Regions from separate parts of the Vibrio kasasachensis genome, predicted to be linked through region 3. Evidence: predicted binding sites of a transcription regulator. Region 3 holds the regulator's gene; each other region holds the start of a gene.
The links. Region 3 encodes MetJ, which represses methionine synthesis genes. Its sites were predicted from a motif close to TTAGACNTNTANANGTCTAA; they were not measured.

Region 1 (10,162 bases), on a different contig from region 3:
AGCTTTTCGGATAAATTTGGTAGATGGTGGCACTTTTCCACCAATCTTGCTGCTGTTTCATTATTGTCATAACGGTTATCACTTACCAAGTTGAGCTAACATCCGGCTCAGGAAAACCCACGACATCGCAATCCATTGTCGTGGGTAAAGAAAATTATGCGTTGGCTGTCTCAAGCTCGCCTTTTGCTTGCGCGCGCTTGTAGAAGAATAAGGTCAGAATTGCAGGGACAACAATGGCAACAAGCATTGCCACTGCATAGATACCCCAATACTGTGGCTGGATAGATAGAATGCCCGGCAAGCCACCCACACCGATACCATTAGCCATCACACCCGCCATGCCACAAATAGCCGCTGCAGCCGCAGAACCTACCATTGCACTGAGCATTGGGAATTTGTACTTTAGGTTAATACCGTACATGGCAGGCTCTGTTACACCTAGGTATGCAGAAATCGCTGCCGGTACTGAAATATCACGCTCACCATGTTTTTTACTGATGATAATGATGCCAACGACCGCTGACGCTTGAGCAATGTTTGAAAGTGCAATCAATGGCCAAATTGGCGTGCCGCCTAACTCTTGCATCAGTTGTAAATCCACTGCATTGGTCGTGTGGTGAATACCGGTAATAACCAATGGTGCATACAAGAAACCAAAAATTACGGAACCAATCACGGCAAAATCGCCCATCATTGCTGCTTTAGCTGCAAATGCCACACCATCACCTAACATACGACCGAATGGACCAATTATTGAGTGTGCTAGCACCACTGAAATGATAATCGACACAAACGGTACAACGACGAGATACAGGTAAGATGGAACGATGCGTTTTAAATTGGTTTCAATAAATGCTAGAGCAACACCCGCTAACATCGCTGGGATCACCTGAGCTTGATAACCGACTTTCTCAATCACAAATAAGCCGAAATCCCACACTTCTGGCACTTGCTTACCAATTAAGTAAGCATTCATTAGCTGAGGAGAGACAAGCGTGACCCCTAAAGTAATACCAAGAATAGGCGTACCACCAAGTTTCTTCACTGTTGACCAACACACGCCAACTGGTAGGAAGAAGAAGATAGCTTCACCAATCAGCCAAAGGAAGCTATGCACCGTTGCCCAGAACTGGCTAATTTCCGTAAGGGACTGACCATCAAACATTTTGATGTCACCAATCACGTTACGAAAACCTAAAATCAAGCCGCCGGTAATAATTGCAGGAAGCAGTGGTACAAAGATTTCAGCTAAATGAGAAATACCACGCTCAAGAATATTCATGTTTTGGCGAGCGGCGTTTTTAGCATCATCTTTCGACGCTTCAGATTGACCTGATAGCTCAATCAGTAACTTATAAACTTCATCGACTTCAGTACCAATCACCACTTGAAATTGACCCGCATTGGTAAAACAGCCTTTTACTAGGCTCAAGCTCTCTAAACCTTGTTTATCGGCTTTGTCTGTATCATTTAATACGAAGCGAAGACGCGTAAGACAATGGCTCACACTGGCAATATTTTCAGCTCCGCCGACGAGTTCGATCAGACGCGCGACTTCTTGTTTTGCAATCTTACCCATAACCTTGTCCACCTTAATTGGAGTCATTCTGTTATCGTTATTGTGTAAATGGGAACATTCCCATTGATTGCTCATTATATTGACAGAATTGATTAACCCACAAAATGGGAACAGTCCCATTAATTGAATGTGATCACAGTATAATTTTAAATCAGTTTAAAAAGAGTGGCTTATTAATAAACAGGTTTTTGAGTAAGGTGAGTCAGCGATCCTTCACCATCAATATGAGATATCAATAACTTAGCCGCTTTTATGCCGGCTTTGGCATAACCAGGGTCAATACTGAAAACATTCGGGAACAGGAAGGAAAGTAGCTCATTGCCGCCAACTCCGGTGACAATCACATCTTCACGATTAAGCTCTTGTAGACGCTTTATCACTCCAAGTGCGAGCGTATCACTGGCGCAAACAATCGCTTGAGTTTGTTCATTGAGCACCTTGTCGACAAGTTGGTAGGCACTTTCATGATGAAGATCACCAGTTTGATAGTTGGCGACCAACTGGTGCGTCTGACACCATTCAAGATAAGAGTCTAAACGTAACTTACCTGTTGTTCGGTCGCTGGAGTTGACCCCAATATAGGCAATATTCTCAACCGACTGTTGGCTCAAATATTCCAACGCTTGGGTAATCACACCATGGTTATCATAGTTAATCGAAGATACTTGCTGAGTATCCATCGCAATCACAACGGCTCGATTTTTCCATTGCTCTAACTGGGTAAGGTCAAAATTACTAAAACCAAATACGATCACACCATCTACATTACGTCGCTTAAGGACACTAAGGTGCTCGCTGGTTTTATCGCGATCAAACTGACTTTCCATCATCACAACATCGTAGCCTTCTTGATAGAGCGCTTGTAGCATGCTACCGACAGCTTTGTTCTCTGATGGTGAATCTAGACGAGAAATAATCACCCCAACCACGCGCTGGCTACCACTTCGCATTAATTGCGCCGACTTAGATGGCACATAGCCTGATTCGGCAATCACCTGCTCCACCTTAATACGAGTTTCAGGTTTTACTTTAGGATCGTTAGTTAATACACGAGAGACCGTCGACTTACCAACGCCAGCAATACGCGCAATATCTAAAATAGTCAGTTTTTTATTCATACTTCAGGGGTTCAATGAGAATGATTTGATAGTCAGCGGCTAAGGTTTAGCTAACCAACCTCAGCCAGAGCTAACATTAATGACTTTCGCAGTTTTTGTAAACTTGACGACCTAGCTCTAAGCGAGCGTAATCACCTTTAGTATATAAATTCACAGGCTTGATATCAGTTTGCGCGTTTTCCGGCAAAATGTAACGCGTCCCTGAACCAGATGGTACTTGGATTAATGCATAGTCCACACCATCCACTTGCACTAGCGCCCCTTGTTCTTCAATCAAATAATCAGCTTTAAACTGCTTACCTTCACTGCATTCATAGCGGTAGCTATAATTATTTGGGTCATTGTTAGTCATTGCGTCGTTGCTGCTCGAACAACCTACAAGTAGCACAGCGCTTGCAATGAATATGCCTGCTCTGATCATGATCACCTCCAATTAAAAAAGGCTGCGATTGCAGCCTTTAAATAATAGTCTATTTACTTAGATAGTTAGGGACATCACAAATACTATCAAGCACAACACTCGCGAGAGCCTCGCCTTGCTCAGTAACTGGTTTACCTGTACGCACCAATATTTTGCTTCCTACACCCGCAGATTCAGCAGCCATCATATCTTCTGCTTTGTCGCCAACCATCACTGAGTTAGCCATATCAATATCTAAAAAGTCGCGTGCAGAAATAAACATACCTGGTTTTGGCTTACGGCAATCACAATCTTCTTTGTAGATACCTTGTCCGTGATCTGCATGGTGTGGACAGTAATAGATACCATCTAGCTCTACACCATTATCAACAAAGTTCCAATCCATCCACTGTGTTAGAGACATGAATCGATCTTCACTAAACATTCCGCGAGCAATACCTGACTGATTGGTAACAAGCACGAGCATATAACCCATCTGTTTTAGCTTTTTGGTCGCTTCGAATACACCTTCGATAAACTCAAAGTCATGCTCATCATGTACATAACCGTGGTCAACGTTAATTACGCCATCACGGTCCAAAAAGACTGCTGGTTTCGCCAAAATTTGCTTCTCTGTCTGCTTTCTATGCCAAGAATTATTGCACGCTTTATTTCTTTCATCACTATCTAATTACCTAATCGTTTGCCTGAAACGAACTTTTAGCCGTCTAGACGTAGAAATATCTATTGACACTAATTCGACAAACCCATAGCATCATCTAACAAATGAGATGTAGATCAACATAATATACTGTCAAAGACTCGAGCATAAGCAGGTTTCTCAATGATTGAAATTAATCAGGTAAATAAGGTTTTCTACCAAGGCAAAAAGGAAATTATTGCTTTGGAAGATATTAACCTCCATATCTCCCAAGGGACTATTTTTGGGGTGATCGGCGCATCCGGCGCTGGCAAAAGTACCCTGATCCGCTGTGTGAATATGCTTGAAGCACCAACTAGTGGTGAGATCATCGTCGATGGGGTCGATTTAACCAAATTAGGTAAATCGCAACTGAGCGAAGCTCGTCGTAACATTGGTATGATTTTCCAGCATTTTAATCTGCTGTCTTCGCGCACTGTTTTTGAAAACGTCGCACTGCCTTTAGAGCTAGCAGGTAAAGACAAAACTCAAATCAAAACCAAAGTCACCGAACTTCTACAACTAGTTGGTCTCGTAGACAAACACGAAAGCTACCCATCAAATCTAAGTGGTGGTCAAAAACAACGTGTTGCAATTGCACGTGCCTTAGCATGCGAACCAAAAGTTTTATTATGTGATGAGGCAACGAGTGCACTTGACCCGGCAACCACCCAATCGATTCTTGAATTGCTACGTGAGATAAACCGTCAACTACAAATCACTATTTTGCTGATCACTCATGAAATGGATGTCGTTAAAAGCATCTGCCACGAAGTAGCGATTATTGGCGACGGTGAACTGGTTGAGAAAGGCACGGTAGGAGAGATTTTTGCTCACCCTAAAACAGAGCTCGCACACGACTTTATTCGTTCAACACTCGACTTGTCGATTCCTGAAGACTATCAAGTTCGTTTACAACCAACGCATGTAGAAGATAGCTACCCGCTGGTTCGGTTGGAGTTTACAGGCGCAACTGTAGATGCTCCATTGATGAGCCTAATATCTCGAACGTACAATATCGACGTGAATATTCTGAGCTCAGATCTCGATTATGCTGGCGGCGTAAAGTTCGGCATGATGGTCGCTGAGTTATTTGGTAGTAAAGAAGATCACAACAACGCGATTGAATTCTTGCGTGAACATAACGTTAAAGTAGAGGTGCTTGGCTATGTCCTTTAATACAATTTCTGATTGGCTAAGCTTGAACACTGATCTTTTGCTTGGCGCAACATGGGAAACGCTATACATGGTGGCTGTGGCGGGCGTGGTTGGTTTCGCAATTGGTATCCCTCTCGGTGTTATTCTGCATACCACTAAAAAAGGTGGTCTGTTAGAAAACCCAAGACTTAATAGCATTTTAGGCGCCGTTGTAAATGTAGGTCGTTCTGTGCCTTTCTTGGTTTTGATGGTCGCGATTATCCCGATCACTAAGTTACTCGTAGGCACATTTATCGGTACAACAGCCGCAATCGTCCCGTTGACTATTGGAGCAATTCCTTTCGTTGCCCGCTTAATTGAAAGTGCGCTTCTCGAAGTTCCAACTGGGTTGGTTGAAGCTGCTCAAGCCATGGGTGCGACCCCACTACAAATTATTACTAAGGTTTTGCTTCCTGAAGCAATGCCAACCATCGTCAACTCAGTCACCATTACCATGGTAACGCTAGTAAGCTACTCAGCGATGGCCGGCACAGTTGGTGGCGGTGGCTTAGGTGACGTAGCAATTCGCTATGGATTCCACCGCTATGATGTGGTGATAATGGCTGTCACTGTCGTGATGCTAATTGTGTTAGTACAAATTATTCAGTCTATCGGTGATGCCGTTGTGCGCCGTGTAGACCACAGGTAAAAATTCATATAAGGAGATAGTTATGAAATTTAGTTTAAAGAGTTTACTTGCTATTGCAGTAGCATCATCAGCACTAGTACTTTCTGGTTGCGGTGAAAAGGAAGTCGATACCAGCAAGATTAAAGTGGGTGTTATGGCTGGTGCAGAAGAACAAGTGGCAGAAGTGGCAGTAAAAGTAGCCAAAGAAAAGTTTGGTTTAGAAGTAGAGCTAATCATCTTCTCTGATTACGTAACACCAAACGCAGCACTTGATGATGGTTCGATTGACATCAATGCTTTTCAGCACAAACCATACCTTGATCAACAAATTGCTGACCGCGGCTATAAACTAGCGATCGCTGGTAACACATTTGTCTACCCAATCGCAGGTTACTCTAAGCAAGTTAAATCGGTTGAAGAAATTCAAGATGGCTCTCGTATCGCGGTACCAAACGATCCGACTAACCTAGGTCGCTCACTACTGCTGCTAGAGCAACAAGGTTTACTTAAGCTACGTGAAGACATTGGTCTACTTGCTACCGTGCGTGACATCGTTGAAAACCCTAAAAACATTACTATTGTTGAACTGGATGCGGCTCAACTGCCACGCTCACTTGACGATGTAACGCTTGCGGTAATTAACAATACTTACGCTAGCTCTATCGATCTAACACCTCAACGTGATGGTATCTTTGTTGAAGATAAAGAATCACCATACGTGAACATCATTGTTGCTCGTGAAGACAACCTAAATGCTGAAAACGTAACAAACTTTGTTAAAGCATACCAATCTGAAGAAGTATACACAGCCGCTTCAGAAATCTTTAAAGGTGGCGTAGCGAAAGGCTGGTAATCCGGTTTGTTATGTACCCAAGAAACTTGAAGATGCAGGTAGGCGGCAAGTAAGAAAGTCCCCTGAGCATAGGTGAACTATGTGATTGGGACGCACGAACACAGCCAACACCGCTGCAACATCAAGTATGACGGGTATAGCGCTTAAAACAAAAAGGCTGGCACATAGTGTCAGCCTTTTGTTTAACTCATTTTTGCTCTTATTAATCAAGCCATGAACTCTTCTTCTCAATATTTCTACTCAACTCCGCTACTTTTGTACCGCTTTAAATCTAGGGTTTGCTTTGCAAATCACGTATAAGCGACCACGACGCTTAACAATTTGACAATCTGGATGACGATTTTTGGCACTTTTCAAAGACTTTAGTACTTTCATTTCTATTCCTTAAATTGACCAAAACGACGATTGAAGTTGGCAATTCTGCCCTCAGTCTGAACCACGCGTTGCTTGCCGGTATAGAAAGGATGCGACTCTGATGACACATCCAAGGTGCAATATGGATAGGTTTTGCCATCTTGCCAATCAATGGTGCGCTCGGTCTGCAACGTCGAACCGACAATAAAGTACTTATCAACGCTAGTATCATGGAATACCACCTTGCGGTATTCCGGGTGGATATCGGCTTTCATCTATTACCTCATATTAACTTGTTATGTTATAACATACCAAATGATAATTATTATCAAATAAAGTTGCAAGCACATTTTTTGTTCCTCGGATTGCCGCATACTTGAGTTCGAGTGTGTGCTATCTTGTGCGGGATTTTTTCACTGAGATAATGGCATGCATACCATTGACCCAATTGGCATAATCGAAAGCCCATATAAAGAGAAATTTGCCGTACCAAGACAACCACGTCTAGTGCCTACAGCCACCGCGCGCGTAAGGTTAGTCGGTGAAGTTAACTGCGCTGAAGCGATTCGCGGTATCGAACAATTTAGTCATATTTGGTTATTATTTCTGTTTGATCAAAATTTAGCTGCTGGCTGGAAACCCACCGTACGTCCACCTCGTTTAGGTGGAAATGAACGTATGGGCGTATTGGCAACTCGTTCAACTTTTCGCCCTAATGGAATTGGAATGTCTGCGGTTGAATTGAAAGGCATTCACCAAAAAGGCGACCAATTTTACCTAGAACTTGGTAGTGTCGATTTAGTCGACGGCACACCGATAGTGGATATAAAACCTTACATCCCCTACTCTGATGCAATTATTGATGCCAAAGGTGGATACGCTAATCAAGAGCCCGAAAAAGCGCTTGTTTGCTTTTTGCCAAGTGCAGTTGATAGTTTAGAGCAGCTTGAAAATGCTCACCATATACGCCAAGTGATTGAGCAGGTATTGGCACAAGATCCTCGTCCAGCGTATAAAAAAAACAAACCAGATAACAAAGAATACGCTGTAAACTTGTTCAATTTGAATGTTAAATTCACCGTAAACGATAACTTAGTGTCTGTAACCGTCATTGACCCCTTTTGACAAAGACGATTGGCTGATATTATAAACGGCTAAATTGAACTCCCATTGCGGGATCGCCAAACTCCTAACCATTTCGGTTGGAGTCTTAACTTTAATAAACGGATAAATTGAATGCGTACCAGTAATTATCTTCTTTCTACTCTGAAGGAGACTCCAAACGACGCAGAAGTAGTGAGCCACCAGCTCATGCTACGTGCAGGTATGATCCGTCGTCTAGCTTCAGGTCTATACACCTGGCTACCAACTGGTCTACGTGTATTGCGTAAAGTCGAAAACATCGTTCGTCAAGAGATCGACAATGCAGGTGCAATCGAAACTTTGATGCCCGTTGTTCAGCCGTTTGAACTTTGGGAAGAGACAGGTCGCTCTGAAAAAATGGGCCCTGAGCTACTTCGCTTTACTGACCGCCATGTTCGTCCGTTTGTACTAAGCCCGACAGCTGAAGAAGTTATCACTGCACTGGTTCGTAACGAAGTCAGCTCTTACAAGCAGCTTCCGTTAAATCTGTACCAAATCCAGACTAAATTCCGTGACGAACGTCGCCCACGTTTTGGCGTTATGCGTGCACGTGAATTCTGCATGATGGATGCATACAGCTTTGATATCGATAAAGCGGGTCTAGAGAAATCTTATCAAGCAATGCACGATGCCTACTGTAAGGCATTCGATCGCATGGGTCTTGAGTACCGCCCTGTACTGGCTGATTCAGGTGCAATCGGTGGTAGTGGCTCTCAAGAGTTCCACGTATTAGCTGAAAGTGGCGAAGATCTAATCGCATTCTCTACTGAATCTGATTACGCGGCAAACATCGAGAAAGCCGAGGCCCTAGCGCCTACAGCTGAACGTGCTGAGCCAACTCAAGAGATGACGCTTGTTGATACACCAAATGCAAAAACTATTGCAGAATTGGTTGAACAGTTTGATCTTCCTATCGAGAAAACCGTTAAGACGCTATTTGTTAAAGCATCTGACGAAATCGACGCACCGATCATTGCGCTAATTGTTCGTGGTGACCACGAACTAAACGAAGTAAAAGCTGAAAACTTGCCACAAGTAGCTTCTCCATTAGAGATGGCAACGGAAGGCGAAATGCGCGATCTAATTGGTGCAGGCGCAGGCTCACTAGGCCCTGTCGGTCTTGAACTGCCATTCATTGTTGACCGCAGCGTTGCGGTAATGAGCGATTTCGGTGCAGGTGCGAACGTTGACGATAAACACTACTTCGGTATCAACTGGGGTCGTGATGTTGAACTTGGTCAAGTTGAAGACCTACGTAACGTCGTTGAAGGCGATCTGAGCCCATGTGGCCAAGGTACGCTAATGCTTAAGCGTGGTATCGAAGTTGGTCACATCTTCCAGTTAGGTACAGCCTACTCTGAGAAGATGAATTGTGGCGTACTTGATTCGAACGGTAAGAACTCAATTCTAGAGATGGGGTGTTATGGTATCGGTGTTTCACGTGTTGTGGCATCAGCTATCGAACAGAACAACGATAAATACGGCATCATCTGGCCTGACGCTCTAGCGCCTTTCCAAGTTGCTATCGTACCAATGAACATGCACAAATCTGAGCGCGTTCAAGAAGCCGCTGAGAAGCTATACGCTGAATTAACAGCTATGGGCATCGAAGTGCTATTTGATGACCGTAAAGAACGCCCTGGTGTAATGTTCTCTGACATCGAGCTGATCGGTATTCCACACACTATCGTGATTGGTGATCGCAGCATCGACGAAGGTAACTTCGAATACAAGCACCGCCGCAGCGGTGAGAAAACAGCTGTGGCAATGGCTGATATTGTTGAACACGTTAAAGCTCAACTCGCTTAATTGCTTTATTGTTGTTAGAAACATGAAAAAGGCTGACGATATCGTCAGCCTTTTGTTTTATACATCATAGAAGGTTTAGTTGAGCGGTTCTGTTGGCGCTTGACTCGCGACTTTTTTGGGCGCAAATGCCACATCCACTAGCTCATCTTCGTTGCCATCAACTAACTCACCAAAATGGAAAATACCAAACTCACCCGGCTTCATTCGGTGCCAATTTTCATTGTCTGTTAGCGGTTGCGTCGCAATCACTGAAACGACATCATTGGGTGTGGTCTCTTCATGAAAGTTAATCGTGACATCTTCATCAATCAATGTCGCTTTACCAAATGGCGCTCGACGAGTGATCCAATAAAGATGATTAGTACAGTATGTCATCACATA
Region 2 (10,162 bases), on a different contig from region 3:
ATTGTCGTGAATATCATTTGATCGATACTCTTATTCGATTGAGCCACAAATTAGGGCTTGCAGTGGTTGCGGAAGGCGTTGAGTCTGAGCAAGAGTTGCAAGCCGTGACTCAGTTGAGAGTGCAATATATTCAAGGGAAGTTGGTTGCTCAACCGCAGCGATTAGAGCAAATTCTTGGTCAGGATAATTATTGTCAACTTTCCTCAAGCACCAGTACTGAAATTAGTCATTCGATTATTCAACTCGCAAATCTACAAATAAAGCACCTTGACCCTGGAGACCCACTCTCACTGGCTTATCAGTATTTTGAAGACAGTCTGAGTGATGTTTTGCCAGTGATTGATAACAGGCAATGCGTCGGAGTTGTTGACCGTTCGGGGATCAATCTGCACATGACGCCAAATATGGGTACTGATTTAGAAAGTAGCCGAGAGCAGGGCAACTGGAGCAAATCTGTCAATCGAATGATGAAACCGGTCGGATACACTTTAAGCTATTTAACCGATCTGCAAGAGGTAAGGCAACTCGTGGTCAGTCAGCCTTTCCCTTGGTTGCTGGTCGATGATCATGGTCATTACAAAGGGCTTATCGACGTATATTCGGTATTAAAATATCTAGCGGATAGTTGAGATTGGGAGCTTGAAAACCTACTTTGTAGGCTTAAATTACACAGGATTGAATAGCAATTCATGCTGAACCAAGCATCTCGAGGTTACTTGGTTATAGTAAGTTTGCTATTATCCGCATCCACTTATATTAAAACAGAACAGAAATTCCATGGTTCAGCATTTGTTAGCAGTATTTGCCCCGTTACTACTGGGTGCTCAGATTATTTTAACGCTAGTACTTGTGAAGGGTGAGATATGCCCTGGTCAGCGTGGTCGTATTCATAAGATGCTCCCTACACTCGCGCTTTTGTGGCTTGCTGTGGCATCACTAAAGATGCAAGCATTTATGGTGTCAGCGGCGTTGGTGTACTTCTTTTCTCAAGTTCAGACTAAAAAAACACGTGAACGTGGACCACTATGGGTGCTGTATTTAGCCAATGGTTTGGCACTTGCATACGTAGGTATTATGATTAGTGAGCAGCCGAGTGTTGCTGCTGGTGCATACGTAGTGATGCAAATATTTTTGCTAGGCGCTTGTTTTGCGCAGCTTTTGTTGGTTATTGCACGCTCTCGATTACAAGCGTTCCAGCGTATTTTGCCGATCGTGGGTGTTGTCTCTGTAATGTTGACGAGCCTAACGATACTGTTGAGTGTTTATGGTTTAGCAGAAGCGCAATTACAAATGATCATGATGCCAATTTTTACCACTCTAGCGTTCATGATTGGTGCTGCGATTGTTTGGTGTATACCTCTGTTTGTTACTAAACCTGCCACTAAGGCTCAGCTAACTCTTACCTTATTGATGTTGATTGCGGCGATTATGTTTTCTCTACCAATTTTCAATGTAGTGAGTTAACGGTATTTAGATCGTCTTCACTGTTAATTTACTCAATGAGAGCTAGTCTTGAAGTAAGTCTACTTAGATTGGGAGTGGAGATATGGATCTGAGCAATGTACGAAGCCTAGATAGCGTTATTCTACTGGGCATAGTCAACGAAAAGCTTCGTTTGGAATGTGATAGCTTTGACGAATTGGTTAGTCGCTATGAAATGGATGTTGAGCAAGTTGTCACAAAGCTCGACACGGTAGGTTATCAATACGATCCATTGACGAACCAGTTTAAAGCGAGCCAGCGTTAAACCGTCTTTAAATTAAAAACGCCTTTACCGATTTGTTCAGTAAAGGCGTTTTTTTAAGCTAATTTTATGCCAACCAAATGGCTCTTACATTGCTGTTTTGCTGTGGAGAAAAACGCCTGCAAATATCGTTTTTCCTTATCTGAATTCCGTGTCGCAGCGAATAAGCGCCGCCATAACCCATCGCCTAAAGCGACACTACTAATTAATCCTTGTCGTGAAAACTCACTGATCGCCCAATTTGGTAGGGCGGCGACACCAAGCCCAGCTGAAACCATTTGTACCAACATTAAGGTATTGTCGCACTGCTTCCATTTTGCTGGTTCCACACCAGCAGGTTGAAGAAAGTGTTTTACTACATCGAGACGTTGCTTCTGCACGGGGTATGAGATCATCGTTTGTTCGGCAAGGTCTTCTGGCTTTATCTGCGATTTTTCAGCGAGTGGGTGGTTAACCGCAGTGATTAAACGCATCTCAAAATCAAACAGTGGCTCAAAGTGGATTTCAGAGCGAGGTTGAATATCTGAGGTGATGACTAAATCGAGCTTGCCACTCATGAGTGCAGGCAGCGGTTCAAAACCAAAACCGGAAGAGAAATCTAAAGTAACGCTTGGCCAAGTGGATTGATACTCCTTTAGCGCAGGCATTAGCCATTGAAAACAAGAGTGACATTCAATCGCCATGTGTAGGCGACCATTTACGTCTTCTTTTAAGTTAGCCAACTCATTTTGAGCATTTGCAAAGCGAGGTAAAACATCATCAGCCAAACGCAGTAAGATATCACCCTCTGAAGTGAACCTGACTGGTCGGGTCTTGCGAAGAAACAGTTGCCCACCTAAGCGTGATTCAAGATCTTTAATTTGATGAGAAAGCGCCGACTGAGTTAGATGTAATGCCGTCGCTGTCGCAGTGAGAGAACCAGTGTCCCGCAGTGAAGTCAGCGTTCGTAGATGTTTTAGCTCTATCATTATTTCCCTTCATCCCACATTCCTTTGTATGAATATTATTAACCTAACCAGTATTGGTTTGTTTGTAAACGTCTAGACGGCTCTATTTGCAGCTCATATAACAGCGAATAATCTAGAACATGAAATTTTCTAATAAACAGGTTGAATAATTGGATGTTGTTCATAATTAAAAATAGCGCGATATTTTAGCCATCCGGACATCTTTGTTGTCCACCTAAATGAATCAGCACAAGGATTAGGCGAAATGGCGACGACTACACATATATTGGGTTATCCACGAATCGGTGAAAAACGCGAACTGAAATTTACGTTAGAGAAATACTGGCGTGGTGAAATAGAGCAAAAAGAACTTAAACAAGTTGGCGCCGAGCTGCGTGCTAAAAACTGGCAAACACAGTCAGATGCGGAGTTAAGCTTCGTTTCAGCAGGTGATTTTGCTTGGTACGATCATGTTTTAACCACCACACTTTTACTTGGGCATGTACCTAAGCGCCATCAAAATGGTTTTCCAGATCTAGATACATTGTTCCGTGTAGGGCGTGGTCAATCACAAGCTAACTGCGGTTGTTCTGGTAGTGCAGCGTCAGATATGACGAAATGGTTTAACACTAATTACCATTACATTGTGCCGGAGTTCAGTAAAGATGACTCATTCGAAGTAAGCTGGCCACAACTGTTTGAAGAAGTGAATGAAGCGGTTAAAGCTGGACACAATGTTAAACCAGTATTGCTGGGGCCTTTAAGCTACCTTTACCTAGGTAAAGAAGTTGATGAAGGTTTTGATCGTCTCACACTGTTACCGCGTCTTCTTACTGCATATCAAGCAATTTTGGCGAAGTTAGCCAAGCAAGGCGTCGAGTGGGTACAAATCGATGAGCCTATCCTAGGGCTTGAACTTGATAAGAATTGGTTGGATTCGTTCAAATTGGCTTATCAAGTGATCCGCAGTGACGTAAAAGTGCTATTAACCACTTATTTTGATTCAGTTGAAGAGACGCTAGACCGCATTGTTGAACTTAATGTTGATGGGCTACACGTTGACCTTTCAGCGGCACCAGAGCAACTTGATAGTATTGTTGCGAAACTGCCTCAAGGTTGGGTTTTGTCGGCTGGTGTCGTCAATGGTCGAAACGTATGGCGCGCGGATCTTTCTAAACAGCTCGCGTTGCTACAACCAGTGAAAGAAAAACTAGGTGATAACCTATGGGTTGGTAGTTCTTGCTCACTGCTTCATAGCCCAGTCGATTTGGAACTAGAGCCAGTATTAACCGAAGAAGTGAGAAGCTGGTTTGCATTCGCTAAACAAAAAGTGGCGGAAGTATCACTTCTAGGCAAAGCGCTAGACGGTGACCAAAGTGCAATTTCAGCGTGTGACGCTTACAGCGCACCAATTCAAGCACGTAAGAGTGCAACTCACGTAAACAAACCACAAGTGCAACAACGTCTAAGTGGCATTACTAAGGCTTTGGTTGAGCGAAGTGCGCCATATAAAGAGCGCGCAGCTCACCAAGCCGAAGTATTAGGCTTACCTTTGTTCCCAACGACGACCATCGGTTCATTTCCTCAAACTAGCGAGATTCGACTACAACGTGGTGCTTTCCGTACTGGTAAGTTAACGGAAGCAGAATACGAAACCGCACTGAAAGGACACATTGAAGATGCTGTTAAGCGTCAAGAAGCACTAGACCTTGATGTATTAGTGCATGGTGAAGCTGAGCGTAACGACATGGTGGAATATTTTGCTGAAAACTTAGCGGGTTTCCAAACCACCAAATTTGGTTGGGTCCAGAGTTACGGTTCACGCTGTGTGAAACCAGCGATTGTTGTTGCCGATATCGAACGTGAAAAACCAATGACAGTTGGGTGGTCAACTTATGCCCAATCACTAACCACTAAGCAAATGAAAGGTATGCTGACAGGCCCTGTGACGATTCTATGTTGGACATTCCCACGTGAAGATATCACACGCAAAGAGATTGCGAACCAGCTAGCACTCGCACTACGAGATGAAGTGGCTGATCTACAAGAAGCGGGCATCAACATCATTCAAATTGATGAGCCAGCTATTCGTGAAGGATTGCCGCTGAAAAAGCGTGACCATAAAGCATACCTAGAGTGGGCTGTGGATGCATTCAAGATATCAGCGGCAAGCGCTAAGCCAGAAACGCAAATTCATACACACATGTGTTACTCAGAGTTCAATGAAATCATCGAATCTGTTGCCGCATTGGATGCTGATGTGATTACTATTGAAACGTCACGCTCTAATATGGAATTGCTCAAAGCATTTGAAGAGTTCAATTACCCTAATGAAATTGGACCGGGTGTTTATGATATTCACTCGCCAAATATTCCAACAGAGGAGTGGATTGAAGGTCTAGTCAATACAGCGGCAACCAAGATCCCTGCAGAGCGACTATGGGTTAACCCAGATTGTGGTTTGAAAACACGTAACTGGGAAGAAACCGAAGCGTCATTAGCGAATATGGTTTCGGCAGCGAAGAAATTGCGTAAAGAGTTTGCTGATGCATAATATGGATTGAAAACCTAACCAGTTAATATCCAAATAAAAACTCCCCACGGTTTAGTGGGGAGTTTTTGCATTATGGTGGCTTGACGGTGAACTGATTAACTGAGAATGATGAGTATCGTTCCGCCGAGCGTCATCAAAATATTCGCGATAGCATAAGTACCGGCATAACCAAGCGCAGGAATGGTTGATTTTGCGTACTCATTTACGATGTCCATTGCCGGACCACAAGTACGCGCGCCGATGATAGCGCCAAACAGCAATGCGCGGTTCATTTTCAGCACATATGCACCTACTAGGTAAGCGATTACCACAGGCACCACGCTGACTAAGAATGCTAAGCCAATCACTTGTGGACCAACTTGGGCGAGATGTGCAAACATCTTGCCACCAGCACTCAAACCAATACCTACCATAAAGAACATTAAACCTAAGTCTTTAACCATGTTCAATGCGCCTTGCGGTACATAACCAAAAGTGGGGTGATTTGCGCGCAAAAAGCCCAGCATAATACCCGATAGCAACAGACCAACCGCGTTGCCTAAGCCAAACGAGACTTGACCAAATGTCATGGTGATTAACCCAAACATAATGCCGAGAATGAAGAAACTACAAAATGCCAATAAGTCGGCCATTTGGCTATGAATTGAGATGAAACCAATTTTCTCGGCCAAACCGTGTACTCGGCTCTTCTCACCACTTACTTGCAGTATGTCACCTTTTGCCAGCACGATATCGAGATCCATTGGCATTTCTATTTGAGCACGTACCACACGGTTTAAGAAACAACCGTACTCAGAAAGGTTGAGATCCGAAAGGCGCTTGCCGGCGATAGAATCACTCTTCACCACAATTTCTTCTTCGACGATACGTAAATCAAGTAAGTTGCGGTCAAATACTTCTTTGCCATTACGGAAGCTAGGGTCAAGACGAGCATGACTATCGGGGAAACCAACCAACGCGATTTCATCGCCTTCTTGCAAAATCGCATCACCATCTGGGTGGGCTAAGATGCCGCCGCGACGAATACGTTCAATATAACAACCGGTTTGGCGGTAGATACCGAGTTCACGCAAGTTTTTACCATCGGTCCAAGCAACCAATTCAGGACCTACCCGATAAGCTCTAATAATTGGCAGATAAACTTTACGTTGCCCCGAGCTACCAAGTCCACGTTCCTGAGCGATTTTTTGCGCAGAGTCAGACAAGTTTTCTTTTTGCAGATTGGGTAGCAGTTTGGCGAACATGATCATGCTGATTAATCCAATCAAGTATGCCATGGCATAACCAACCGATAAGTTTTCGAGTACCAACCCAAAGTTCATGTTGTGTGGTACGGTCGCTAACCCTGAATTGAGAGCATCTTGAGCGCCAACTAGCACCGGGGTTGAGGTTAGGGCACCGGCCATCATACCTGCAGCTAAACCAAAATCGAGCCCCATCATCTGGCTACCAAAATGAGTGATGAACAAAGCCGTTGCGAGAACGATCAAGCTCAAAATAAAATAGTGCTTACCATCGCGGAAGAAAATACCGAAAAAGTTCGGACCAGCCTCAATACCAACACAATAGATGAAGAGCATGAAGCCGATAGTTAACGCGTCTGGGTTGAAGGTGAATCCAATGTGACCCATTACCAAGGCGGTAATCAGTACACCTATCGAGTTACCCAGTTGTAAGTTACCAAAACGAATTTTACCAATGGCAAGACCGATGGCTAATACCACAAAGATGAGGAGGATAGGGTTTTGTTTAAGCAATAGTATGACGTCAATATTCACAGGGCAGTTCTTGTATCAATACCAGTCAAATACTCAGTATTCAGAGTAAGAGGTTAAGTTAGGCAAATTGTAACTGAATAATGGCAAAAGAAGCAGAAAATATTAATATTTTTATCAACAAAAATAGTAGGCTAATGAGAAGGTGGTCACTAAATGAGAGGCATAAAAAAACCGCTGTAAGCAGCGGTTTTCTCGTAAGAAGAAGCGAGTAGTTTAGTCAAACAGACCAAGATTCTCTTTTGCGTATGCTTCGAACTCGTCACAGCCACCGATATGATCTTGATCGATGAAGATCTGTGGAACGGTTTCAACAGGTTTACCAACCGTTTTCTCTAGATCAGCTTTAGAGATGCCTTCTGCTTGGATATCAACATAGCGGTAGTTGAAATCGTCACGTTTTGCTTTGAGTGTTTCTGCGTGCTCTTTAGCACGAACACAAAATGGGCATGCTGGGCGACCGAAAATAACTACGAACATAGAATCTTTCTCCTTAAATTTTATAGCTGCCACTATGCCGCAAAGCTTGGCGAAAATAAAGTGGCAATTAGCTCTCGATTCAATAGGGAAAAGCTATCGCTAGAAAAGTAAGCAAAACAATCGGTCAAATTCTCGAAAGTACAAATTGTATGCAAATAATTGCTTGAGGCGTGCTTGGTCAAATTGTTTTCCTTGTCACAAGGCAATGATTACTGCCTCAGTTTTCGTACGACTAAGGAAAAGCTCCTGCTAATTAAGCTGGACATATTCACCTGTCGATTAGGTGTTTTCATCGAAGCTAAAACATCAACTCTTCTCTCGGTAAACAGATGCGCCAGCGATAAGTAAATCCAGTTTTTGATCCCACCACAGGGTTAAATCGCCGGCCATCGCATTCATTACATAACTGACATGGGGTGAGTTTTCTATATCACTCATTTGCTCCCACGTATGATAACGATGCTCAAGGGATGACATTCCAGCTCCTTTCGCTTTAGCAAGTTCTTGCCATGAAGACGCGCAATCGGTGGTCATATCAATAATGCTATTAATGATGAGCGCAGAAGATTCCGTCGAAAAGCCAAAACTGTCGAGTTGACGACAAGCAATAGCGAAAGCGTTGATGCTAGCTTCTGGCGCTTGGTTCATTGAACGACAAACATTTGCCAGCCCCGGATATTGGGCAAACAAATTCCAAAGTTGAGTTGCGACAAAGCGTAAGCACTCCTGCCAATCGTCTCCCTGATAACGGAGGTCCAATTCGTTCAGGGCTCTAGAAACCGCCAGCAACAACACATCATCTTTGTTTTTAACGTATCGATAAAGGGTCGTCCGGTCGATGTTTAGTGCTTCTGCTAACCCTTTGATTGTGACCTTATTGATACCGGTTGCTAACGCTATATCTGCAATTTCCTCATAACTAAGTTTCGCAGGACGTCCAAGTTTTGCTTCTGAGTAGTGGGGCATTCCTATCCTTATTTTTTATCAATTTTAACTTATTCGGTTGGGTAGGGAACGATTACTGTCCAATTGAATTTGGTTGATTGAGGTTACTTGTCTGTCAATCCAAGTTCAAGATATTCAATAGCATCCATTCAAATGAACTCCTATCAGCATATTGATAATGAGATTGATTTTCAAAAACACTTTCGCTACAGTGTGTTGCAAAATTACTTTTAAGACAGTTTTTTCAGTCGTTCAAACCCTCTTTTATGCAGTAGATTAGTTGTTAGGTAGGGATATTATGCGTTTTACCCATTCAAAATTAGCGTTGGCAGTTAGTTTAATTCTCGCCACAGGAAACAGTTTTGCCCAAGATAGTGAATCTCAGGTAGAGACTATGGTCATTACGGCTCAGAAAGTAACCCAAGATGAGCAGGATATTGCCATTTCAACCACGACGTTTTCCGGCGATGAGCTTAAGAAAAGTGGTACTGAAGATGTCGAAGAGTTGATTAGCCGAACTCCAAATGTCTTTATGGTTAATGCTGGTAACCCTTCGGGTGCGAGCTTTATATCAATTCGTGGTGTATCGCCATTTATGGGCGGTCAAACCGTTCAAGTATTAGTTGATGGCGTGGCTTACTACACCTTTGACAACCAGCTCCTTGATGTAGAGCGAGTCGAGGTTCTGAGAGGTCCGCAAGGCACGCTTTATGGTCGCAATGCCTCTTCAGGCGTTATCAATGTGGTTACCAATCCAGCAGATTTTGTCACTGAGGGCGAAATTGGCATAACTATAGGCGACTACAATCGCAGAGGTGGGAAGATTATTTCTGGCGGCGCGATTGGCGATAGTGATACTTGGGCTTATCGAACGGCTGTTGAGTTTACCGACAGTGATGGTTACTACACACATGCTAAAACTCGACAAGATGATGTGGATGAGGTTGATAACTTAAATGGTCGAATCAAGCTACGTCGTGCTCCCTCTGATAGTCAATGGGATATTACTGCCACACTAGCAGCGACAAGAATTCGCAACGGTAATACGTCTATTGCGTCATTCGACAATCTTAAAGAAGACCCTCACAAAGTGTACTCGGAAACAATCGGTCACTCTGAGGTGGATTTGTATTCTGGTGCGATCAACGCAGCTTATGAAGGCTCTAGCGTCGATTTCGTTTCGTTAACTTCTTATACCTATGAGAAAAAAGATGAATATAACGATCTTGATTTCAATGATTCGAGTCTTATAGGGATCAGTCACTCACTCGCTCTTGATACTGAGCAGAAAAAGTTGGCACAAGAATTTCGCTTGGTTTCAAAACAAGATCGAAATTTCCGTTGGTTAGCTGGCGTTTATTTGCAAGCAGAATCGATCACTAATGGTGTCGAAAACAATATGAGTGGTTCAGTATTTGTTATCGATGCTGATAGTGATATTCATAACTATGCGGCCTTTGCCAATATTGCGTACGATTTAACCGACAATCTAGAGTTTATCGCTGGTTTGCGCTTCGACTATGAAGATATCGAGTACGATTACCACAGTACCTTTATGGGATTCGATAATGAAAAGTATTTAAAAGACAAATCACACTCTGAAATCTTACCTAAACTAGGCCTTAACTATCATGTGTCTGATGATGCAATGCTTTACGCTTCGGCGTCGCGTGGATATAAGAGTGGCGGTTACTACCTCACAGCCCCAGCAGAGCAA
Region 3 (10,162 bases):
TCGACTAAAGTCGAAAAGTCGGCTGGTTTTCCTTTTCGTAGCGCTGAAGGCATTGCATTGGCGAGCGTATCACCGAGTGGATATTGGTAGAATTGACTACACCACATCAGCAGTTGATAGATAGAATCAGACCACACTGGTTGTGTATCAAGCACCTGTTTTAAAGACTTAAGTTGGCTTTGCTTAAACGCGGACTGGTTGGTCAGTTCGGTAACAACACCGATCAGTGTTTTGGGACCAAATGGCACCGACACTCGTCCTCCAATTACCGGAAATAAATGGCTAGGGATTAGATAATCAAATTGCTTATCCAGTGGAACCGGCAAAGCTACTCGAGCAATGGTAGGACGCATAAAGTTTGGCTAAATACTGTTGAGTAATAAACACCGTCAAGTCTAAAGCAAAACGGAGAGCGATTCTATTTTCTCCCCAGTTTCCCCCACTCAAGCTCTAAAATTAGTACTTGTTGCTTGGCGGCACTCTACTGGTGAAAAAAGTAGCAGCTAATCGAGTAAATCAGTTGATCCTCAAGTACAGATTCATTATTATATTGCGCCTTAGCATATGGCTTGATGTTTATCACCAAGCGGTATGCGATATTTTTTATTAACTACGTGTGGTGTCCGGCTTAGAATCGGATAGCGACACGGCCTATTATTAAGGTTCTCCAATGAAAACTGGCATCCACCCAGAATACAAAGCTGTAAGCGCTACTTGTTCTTGCGGTAACTCTTTTGAGTTCAACTCTACTCTAGCTAAGGATTCTATCCACCTAGACGTATGTGACAAATGTCACCCATTCTACACTGGTAAGCAACGTATCGTTGATACAGGCGGCCGTGTTGATCGCTTCAACAAGCGTTTCGGTGCTCTATCTACTAGCAAGAAGTAATTTCTTCTCTAGACCGATTCTAAAAGGACGCTCAGGCGTCCTTTTTTATTACCCGTTTTTTGGGGAACCTTTACCAAAATGCGAGCAAACTGGTCTTATCAGCGATTAATATATCTATAATAACAATATCAATCGCAATCTTACCTATGCAGCTTGATTTGCTTCCACTAAAATAACTTCCGCTTAACAATTAACAACAATGAGAAACATCCCTTATGTCAGATGACCATACACAAGAATTGACCGCCGAAGAACTGTTTCGTCAGCAAGCTCTGGATTACCACGCCCTTCCTATCGCAGGAAAAATTTCTATCGAGCTAACAAAACCAGCAGAAACAGCCAAAGACCTTGCTCTAGCCTATAGCCCAGGTGTTGCGGAGCCAGTGCGAGAAATCGCACAAAATCCTGACAATGTTTATAAGTACACCTCAAAAGGCAATATGGTCGCGGTTATTTCTAACGGTACCGCTATTCTTGGTTTGGGTAATTTAGGTCCTCTGGCATCAAAACCTGTCATGGAAGGTAAGTCACTGCTGTTCAAACGCTTCGCAGGGCTTGATTCAATTGATATCGAAGTAAAGCACCGCACAATTGAAGAGTTTGTTGATACGGTAGCGAATATCGCAGATACCTTTGGTGGTATTAACCTTGAAGATATCAAAGCACCAGACTGTTTTGAGATTGAAAAACAGCTGATTGAACGTTGCGATGTACCCGTGTTTCATGATGACCAGCATGGCACCGCAATTGTCACGGCAGCAGGCATGCTCAATGCCATTGAACTGCAAGGTAAGAAGCTAGAAGAGGCCACTATCGTGTGCCTTGGCGCTGGAGCGGCGGCAGTAGCATGTATGGAATTGCTGATCAAATGTGGCGCAATGCGTGAGAAAATTTACATGCTTGATCGCAAAGGGGTTATTCATACTCGACGCGATGATCTTAATGAATATAAAAAGCTATTCGCCAACAATACCGACAAGCGCACACTCGAAGATGTGATTGAAGGCGCGGATATTTTCTTAGGTGTATCTGGACCTAACTTGATGCCACAACAGGCATTGACGCTAATGGCAGATAAGCCGATTGTCTTTGCTTGCTCTAACCCTGATCCTGAAATAAAACCTGAGTTGGCTCATCAAGTCCGTGATGACCTCATTATGGGTACAGGTCGCAGCGACTACCCTAACCAAGTCAATAACGTGCTTTGTTTTCCGTTTATTTTCCGCGGGGCGTTGGATGTGCGCGCCAGTGAGATTAATGACGAGATGAAACTGGCTGCGGTTGAAGCCATCCGCCAATTAGCAAAAGAGCCAGTACCGGCTGAAGTGCTCGTTGCCGCTGGGGCTGACAAGCTTGAATTTGGTCACGAATACATTATTCCTAAACCAATGGACCCTCGCCTACTGCCTAGAGTAGCAAAGGCAGTCGCGCAAGCAGCTGTTGATTCTGGTGTGGCACGAATCGAGATGCCTGAGAATTATATGGCATAGAGTTATACGACTTAATTCTCACGCCAATACATTTCAATTCCTAAGTATTAGCAGATCAAAAAACCGCAGACTCAAATATCTGCGGTTTTTTGTTTTCTGCTGGATTGGTGCTAGGCTCCAGCTTCTAACAATTAATCATCAAACGCTTCAAATTCAATGCCCATATCGGTCATCAACTGCTTCGCTTCTGTTGGAATATCATCAGGACGATCTTTACGTAAATCTTCATCCGTCGGCAGTGGTTGCCCTGTATAAGCATGTAAAAATGCTTCGCACAGTAACTCACTATTAGTTGCATGGCGTAAGTTATTAATCTGACGGCGTGTACGTTCATCAGTTAATACCTTTAATACTTTCAATGGAATTGAAACTGTAATCTTCTTTACTTGTTCGCTCTTCTTTCCATGTTCAGCATATGGGCTAATGTAATCGCCATTCCAGTCTGCCATTGCGCACCTTCGTTATTGTTAGTCATTAATTTATGCAAAGTGTAATTTTAGCGGCTTTTAAGGCTACAAGCAAAGACATATAGACGTCTGGATGTGTTGACGTCTTAAGTTAACAGCAGTAAAGTAGCGTGAATGGATTGTGAATGTATTGTATCAACAAGTATTGTGTAGATATAACGCATTCAAACTGACAAGTCACTATTGTTCGGAAGGAAACACTTATGAGCACCCGCAAGCCTGCTACTATCGCGGTCCGCACTGGCATCGAGTCGGATACCCAGCACCATGCTGTGGTTCCACCTATTTATCTTTCGACCAACTATGGTTTCCCAGCTTTTGGTGATGTCCCAAAATACGATTATACCCGATCAGGCAACCCAAATCGTGGCTTGTTGGAACAAACACTGTATGAGCTCGAAGGTGGAAAAGGGGCGATCATTACCAACTGTGGAACCTCCGCCCTCAACTTGTGGGTAACCACCTTTCTGGGACCTGATGATTTAATTGTCGCGCCGCATGACTGCTATGGCGGTACCTACCGTCTATTTAACACTCGTGCGCAGAAAGGAGATTTTAAGGTATTGTTTGTTGATCAATCTGATCCACAAGCCCTTACAGAGGCGTTGGCGCAAAAGCCCAAACTAGTACTAATTGAAACCCCATCTAACCCATTGGTACGCGTGGTAGATATCGAACACGTTTGCCAGCAAGCGCATCAAGTCGAAGCATTAGTGGCAGTCGACAATACCTTTTTGACACCCGTGTTCCAAAAGCCGCTAGAACTTGGCGCTGATTTTGTTATTCACTCCACGACAAAGTTTATTAACGGTCACTCTGATGTGATTGGCGGCGTGGTGATCACTAAAACCGAACAACACGCTGAAGAATTGGCATGGTGGGGCAATTGCATTGGTGCTACCGGCACACCGTTTGATAGTTATATGACTCTGCGCGGCTTACGAACTCTTGGAGCGCGAATGAGAGTACATGAAGAAAGTTCAGTCGACATTCTCGAGTATCTCAAATCCCACGCCTGCGTGGGCACAATTTACCATCCAAGCTTACCTCAACATCCTGGTCATGGCATCGCCACCAAACAGCAATCCGGCTTTGGTTCTATGCTGAGTTTTGAGTTTGCTGGCAATTTTGAACAACTAAAAAGCTTTGTTGGCGCACTTGAGTTATTTTCTTTGGCTGAATCTTTGGGTGGTGTTGAAAGTTTGATTTGCCACCCTGCATCCATGACGCATCGAGCAATGGGTGAAGCCGCTCTAGAAGAAGCGGGAATATCACAGCAATTACTGCGTCTATCCATCGGTTTGGAAGATGTACAAGACCTAATTTCCGATCTTGAGCAAGCCTTTAAATTGGCATTGGAGGAAAACTAAATGAGCGCTGAGAGACAGCTGCATAAATTTGGTGGTAGCAGCTTGGCTGACCCTGAGTGTTATCGCCGTGTAGTTAATATTCTCAAGGAGTATTCGAAACAAGATGACCTTATCGTTGTTTCAGCCGCAGGCAAAACCACTAACCGCCTAATCGAGTTTATTGATGGGTTGCATAAAGATGGTCGGCTCGCTCATGAAGCACTGCAAGAGCTGAAAAAGTTTCAATTTGATCTAATCGAACAACTACTAGACGGTGAAGAAAAAGAACAACTACTCGAACAACTCACTGACGAATTCAAATTATTGGGTGAGCTAGAAGCGCCGTTAACTGAAGCCGAACAGGCTTGCGTTCTTGGGCGTGGCGAAAGCTGGTCTTCACGTTTACTTGCCGCACTTCTCAATCAACATAATCTTCCTGCGCGTGATCAAGATTCACGAACGTTTTTACGTGCCGAATCTGGCACTCAGCCGGAAGTCGATCGAGGGGCATCTTACCCATTACTTAAAGAAATATTGACTCAGCACAGCCATCATCGTGTGGTGATTACGGGCTTTATGGCACAAGATAGCCAAGGACAAACCGTTCTACTTGGCCGCAATGGTTCAGATTACTCAGCCACCGTCATTGGTGCGTTAGCTGAGGTATCGAGAGTGACGATTTGGAGTGATGTCGCTGGTGTTTACAGCGCCGACCCTCGCCTTGTTGCTGATGCTTGCCTATTGCCATTATTACGCTTAGATGAAGCCAGTGAGCTCGCTCGTTTAGCCGCCCCTGTTCTACATAGCCGCACGTTACAACCTGTCGCACAAAGCACCATGGATTGTCACCTTCGCTGCAGCTATGAGCCCGAATCAGGATCTACCCGTATCGAACGAGTACTCGCATCTGGTCGAGGGGCAAAAATCATCTCCTCGTTAGATGACGTTCTAATCATTGAGCTACATTTCCCCTCAGGTCATGACTTCCTTCGTCAGCACAAAGCAACATTAGCCAGCCTGATTCGTGCACAACTCGAACCTCTCGCGTTTGAAGTACAAGACGATCAACACTGCCTACGCTTAACATACACGGAAGAAATTGCAGGCGGAGCAATGCGTCATCTACAAGATATCGCAACCGAAGCCGAGCTGAAGCTAAAAGAAGGTTACTCAATGGTCGCCGCCGTTGGTGCAGGCGTAACAAAAAACCCCAACCATTGTTATGGTTTTTACCAACAACTAAAAATGGCTCCGATCGAGTTTATTTGTGAATCTCACTCCGGGTTAAGCCTGGTGGCTGTACTACGTAAAACTGATACAGAAAAACTTGTTCAAGGTATTCACAGTCAACTATTTCAAGCGCAAAAACGTATTGCCATTGCCTTATGTGGAAAAGGCAATATTGGCAGTAGTTGGCTCACGCTGTTTACTGAACAAAAAACGGAACTGGAAAAACGCCGTGGCATGAATTTCGAGCTGGTTGCCATCATCGATAGCCAAACCTATTGGTTTAACCCACAAGGCATTGACGCGTCTCAAGCAAACGCACAATTTGATATTGAAGCCATTGAGTACCAACCCGGAGCGTGGATTGAACAACTCGGAGCAATTCAAGGCTATGATGAAGTAGTAGTGTTAGACGTGACGGCAAGCCAACAGCTAGCTGATCGCTACATTGATATTGCAGAGCAAGGCATGCATTTAATATCGGCGAACAAGTTAGCGGGCTCTGCTTCTAGTGAGTATTACCACCAAGTGCAAGATGCCTTTGCCAAAATTAATCGCCACTGGCTCTATAACGCTACAGTTGGCGCTGGTCTTCCGATCAATCACACGGTTCGTGATTTACGAGAAAGTGGCGATGAAATCGTCGCTCTATCTGGCATATTCTCAGGCACATTATCTTGGCTTTTCCAGCAGTATGATGGCAGCGTACCATTTGCCGAATTAGTCGATCTCGCTTGGCAGCAAGGACTGACTGAACCCGACCCTCGCCACGATCTTGATGGCTCTGATGTCATGCGTAAATTAGTAATATTAGCGCGCGAGTCTGGCTTAGTTCTCGAACCTGAGAATGTAAAAGTTGAAAGCTTGGTGCCTGAAGAGCTAACCGACTTATCTCTCGATGACTTTCTTGATAATAGCCATCTTCTGAGTGAACGATTAGCGGAGCGCTTAGCGAAAGCTCAGCGAGAAGACAAAGTACTACGTTATGTTGCTCGCCTAGAGAAAAATGGCAAAGCGACCGTTAGCGTTGAGGCACTCACTCGTGAACACGCGCTCGCTAACCTTTTACCTTGTGACAATATCTTCGCTATAGAAAGTAAATGGTACAAAGATAACCCACTGGTTATTCGAGGTCCGGGAGCGGGGCGTGAAGTCACCGCTGGGGCAATTCAGTCAGACTTGAATTTGCTTTCTAGTCAAATTTAACCCTTAAAGGCGCGATGGAGATATTCATCGCGCTTTTTTTTAAGCCCAAGTTTTTTAAGCTCCAGAAACCCAACTTGAATTTTTATAATTATCAACTTGAATATTATTCATAGTCAGCTTGTTGACTTTAAATGGCATTCAATACACTCTGTAGACATATAGACGTCTAAACGTCATCAAAGGATTTGATTATTGAGGGTGGCATGATGGCCACAGGGAGAGCAAGATGGGATACACGCACGCCGGTCATATCGACGCTTTAAATCAGAATATTGCTGAGCTATCAGACAATATCAATGTGTCATTTGAGTTTTTTCCACCAAGCAGCGAAAAAATGGAAGAAACACTATGGAATTCGGTACACCGTTTAAAAACGCTTAAGCCTAAATTTGTTTCTGTTACTTACGGCGCAAACTCTGGCGAGCGAGATCGCACTCACTCAATCATTAAAGAGATCAAGTCCTCAACTGGCTTAATTGCCGCGCCTCATTTGACTTGCATTGACGCCTCTCGTGAAGAGCTGATCCAAATCGCAGACGATTACTGGTCAAATGGTATTGAAAGTATTGTTGCGCTGCGCGGTGATATTCCACCAGGTGGCGGCGCGCCCGACATGTATGCCTCTGATCTTGTTAAATTACTTAAGTCACGCCATGATTTTGATATCTCGGTGGCGGCTTTCCCTGAAGTCCACCCCGAAGCGAAAAGCTCCCAAGCTGATCTACTCAACTTAAAACGCAAAGTTGAAGCGGGGGCAAACCGCGCTATCACGCAATTCTTCTTTGATGTGGAAAGCTATTTACGCTTTCGTGATCGCTGCGTTGCCGCTGGTATTGATGTTGAAATCGTGCCTGGGATTCTACCCGTATCCAATTTTAATCAAGCTGCTCGCTTTGCTGCGCAAAACAATGTCAAAGTACCGGGATGGATGGCAAAACAATTTGAAGGTTTGGATGATGATCCTACCACCCGCCAGCTAGTGGGCGCTAGCCAAGCTATCGATATGGTCCGAATTCTAGGTCGTGAAGGTGTCAAGGATTTCCACTTTTATACGCTGAACCGCGCAGAAATGACTTACGCGCTTTGCCATACATTGGGTGTGCGTCCTCAAGAATAATAGCTGTTCGTTAACGCGCTACTAAAGCAGATTTAAAAGGTTGGCTCATCGCCAACCTTTTTCCATCAAGCAAACATAAAAAAGACCGACCTTCCGGTCAGCCCATTACACAAATATCAGTAGAATACACCCAAGAAACTTGAAGATGCAGGTAGGCGGCAAGTAAGAAAGTCCCCTGAGCATAGGTGAACTATGTGATTGGGGCGCACGAACACAGCCAACACCGCTGCAACTTCAAGTATGAAGGGTATAGAATAAATTATTCTACATCATCCATTTTACCTAGTAGGTTACGGATGCGATCTTGCCATACTGCATGCTCTTGCTGCATTTGCTCAGATTTTTGCTCTAGATCTGCACGGCTAGTGCGCAGATCATTTGCTTCTACAGTTAGCTTCTCTTTGTCTTCTTTCAGCTCTTCCACTTCCATTTGAAGCAGTGCGATTGTATCTACTGCAGTTTGAATTTTTGCTTCTAGTTTTTCTAATACTTCAAAAGACATCTTAGCCTACCTTGTTCTATTCGGTTGAAGTGAAGTTCGCTTCACGTATTGCCTTCATTCTACTTAGCAGAGCCCATAGACACACGCCCTATATTTGATATTGTGCACCATTCGCGCAAAAAAACAGCAGTTACTGACATTTACCTAACGTTAACCGCTTGATAACGCCTTTACTAGCTACTTTACTTCGCTTTGTTAATCAAATTCAATCTCCAACCGCAAAAAAGCAAACGTTTCCTTTTCGGTATGATAGAATCTCGCCAAATTTACTTCCTTCCATAAAACCTATTTGGAGTCATCATGAAACGCGATTTAGCAATGGCATTTTCTCGAGTCACTGAAGGCGCTGCTCTCGCCGGCTATAAATGGCTTGGGCGTGGCGATAAAAACGCAGCCGACGGTGCCGCAGTAGAAGTCATGCGCATCCTTCTCAATAAAACCGAAATAAGCGGTGAAATTGTTATTGGTGAAGGCGAAATCGATGATGCACCAATGCTGTACATTGGTGAGCATGTTGGTACTGGCGGCGATGAGGTTGATATCGCAGTAGACCCAATTGAAGGCACTCGCATGACGGCAATGGGTCAGTCAAATGCGTTAGCCGTGCTCGCTGCTGGTGAAAAAGGTAGCTTCTTAAAAGCACCTGACATGTACATGGAAAAACTGGTTGTTGGTCCAGGCGCAAAAGGCTGTATCGACCTGCACAAACCACTCAGAGAGAACTTAGAGAATGTCGCTAAAGCGTTAAACAAAACGTTAGATACTCTTGTTGTTATCACTCTTGCAAAGCCACGCCATGATCAAACCATCGCAGAAATGCAAGCGATGGGCGTACGTGTTTTCGCTGTGCCAGATGGTGATGTAGCGGCTTCAATCCTAACTTGTATGCCTGATAGCGAAGTGGACGCAATGTACTGCATCGGCGGCGCTCCAGAAGGCGTAGTTTCTGCCGCGGTTATCCGCGCATTAGACGGTGATATGAATGCTCGTCTCATGCCACGCCACGAAGTAAAAGGCGACACCGAAGAAAACCGTATCTATGGCGCGGCTGAACTTGCTCGTTGTAAAGAGATGGGCGTAGAAGCGGGTGTCGTACTAAAAATGGAAGACATGGCACGCAGTGATAACGTTGTCTTTTCAGCCACTGGTATTACTAAAGGTGACCTGCTAGAAGGCATTACTCGCCAAGGTAATATTGCAACCACCGAAACACTACTGATACGTGGCCGTTGCCGTACAATTCGCCGCATTAAGTCAACGCACTATCTAGAGCGTAAAGACCCTGAAGTACGCGATTTTATTCTGTAATCACATTGTGATTACAAGAAACAAAAAAGGATGGCTTTGCCATCCTTTTTTACACCTGTCAGCCTCAACTAAATCAAGTCCCACTACCAATCTTGCGCAATAATGATACGGTTTTTACCGGTTGTCTTCGCTTGATAAAGTAAAGTATCTGCTTTTCCTATACCGTTGTTTTGCCAAAATTGAGTAATGTCATCAAACTGACTCCAACGATAAATAACCGCGCCACCAGACGCGGTTACTGGCATAACGTGCCCATTAGATAGATGAATTTCAGGTATGCTGATATCATTCTGTACGCGTTTGAGTATTGCTTGAACCACCGCAATAGATTCACTACTGATCGCAACAACAAATTCTTCCCCGCCAAATCGAGCAACCAGATCAGCTTGACGCAAGCTATTGTTAAGTTGCTTGGCTATTTGGCAAATGACTTCATCACCCGCTTGATGACCATGACTATCATTAATGGCTTTAAAATCATCAATATCAAATACCGCGATTGCGATATATTTCGCTGGCTCTAACCCCTTCAACTTATGCGCAAACCCACGGCGATTTTGTAGGTTCGTCATCGGATCTAACATCGCCAATTCTTTAAGGCGTA

Region 1: a site for MetJ is predicted at 3,818-3,837, ahead of metN (methionine ABC transporter ATP-binding protein MetN). Genes of this name have one in related genera too.
Region 2: a site for MetJ is predicted at 2,898-2,917, ahead of metE (5-methyltetrahydropteroyltriglutamate--homocysteine S-methyltransferase). Genes of this name have one in related genera too.

What each region holds. Positions count from the first base shown of each region.
Region 1 is NZ_JAKJTB010000008.1:88,469-98,630, reverse strand. Features, by position in the region: gene treC (alpha,alpha-phosphotrehalase) at 1-70, opposite strand, end outside; gene treB (PTS trehalose transporter subunit IIBC) at 155-1,579, opposite strand; gene treR (trehalose operon repressor TreR) at 1,753-2,697, opposite strand; gene L4C38_RS00765 (MliC family protein) at 2,774-3,118, opposite strand; gene gmhB (D-glycero-beta-D-manno-heptose 1,7-bisphosphate 7-phosphatase) at 3,168-3,719, opposite strand; gene metN (methionine ABC transporter ATP-binding protein MetN) at 3,942-4,976, shown strand; gene L4C38_RS00750 (methionine ABC transporter permease) at 4,966-5,643, shown strand; gene L4C38_RS00745 (MetQ/NlpA family lipoprotein) at 5,666-6,475, shown strand; gene ykgO (type B 50S ribosomal protein L36) at 6,725-6,850, opposite strand; gene L4C38_RS00735 (type B 50S ribosomal protein L31) at 6,853-7,104, opposite strand; gene tsaA (tRNA (N6-threonylcarbamoyladenosine(37)-N6)-methyltransferase TrmO) at 7,259-7,954, shown strand; gene L4C38_RS00725 (proline--tRNA ligase) at 8,066-9,781, shown strand; gene L4C38_RS00720 (class II glutamine amidotransferase) at 9,857-10,162, opposite strand, start outside.
Region 2 is NZ_JAKJTB010000024.1:5,551-15,712, forward strand. Features, by position in the region: gene L4C38_RS18280 (sensor domain-containing phosphodiesterase) at 1-629, shown strand, start outside; gene L4C38_RS18285 (hypothetical protein) at 778-1,464, shown strand; gene L4C38_RS18290 (DUF4250 domain-containing protein) at 1,547-1,747, shown strand; gene metR (HTH-type transcriptional regulator MetR) at 1,801-2,712, opposite strand; gene metE (5-methyltetrahydropteroyltriglutamate--homocysteine S-methyltransferase) at 2,957-5,245, shown strand; gene L4C38_RS18305 (aspartate:alanine antiporter) at 5,341-7,023, opposite strand; gene L4C38_RS18310 (GrxA family glutaredoxin) at 7,237-7,500, opposite strand; gene L4C38_RS18315 (TetR/AcrR family transcriptional regulator) at 7,807-8,466, opposite strand; gene L4C38_RS18320 (TonB-dependent receptor) at 8,744-10,162, shown strand, end outside.
Region 3 is NZ_JAKJTB010000014.1:105,918-116,079, forward strand. Features, by position in the region: gene priA (primosomal protein N') at 1-353, opposite strand, end outside; gene rpmE (50S ribosomal protein L31) at 671-892, shown strand; gene L4C38_RS12370 (malic enzyme-like NAD(P)-binding protein) at 1,108-2,382, shown strand; gene metJ (met regulon transcriptional regulator MetJ) at 2,514-2,831, opposite strand; gene L4C38_RS12380 (O-succinylhomoserine (thiol)-lyase) at 3,053-4,219, shown strand; gene L4C38_RS12385 (bifunctional aspartate kinase/homoserine dehydrogenase II) at 4,220-6,631, shown strand; gene metF (methylenetetrahydrofolate reductase) at 6,858-7,748, shown strand; gene zapB (cell division protein ZapB) at 8,008-8,250, opposite strand; gene glpX (class II fructose-bisphosphatase) at 8,551-9,558, shown strand; gene L4C38_RS12405 (sensor domain-containing diguanylate cyclase) at 9,642-10,162, opposite strand, start outside.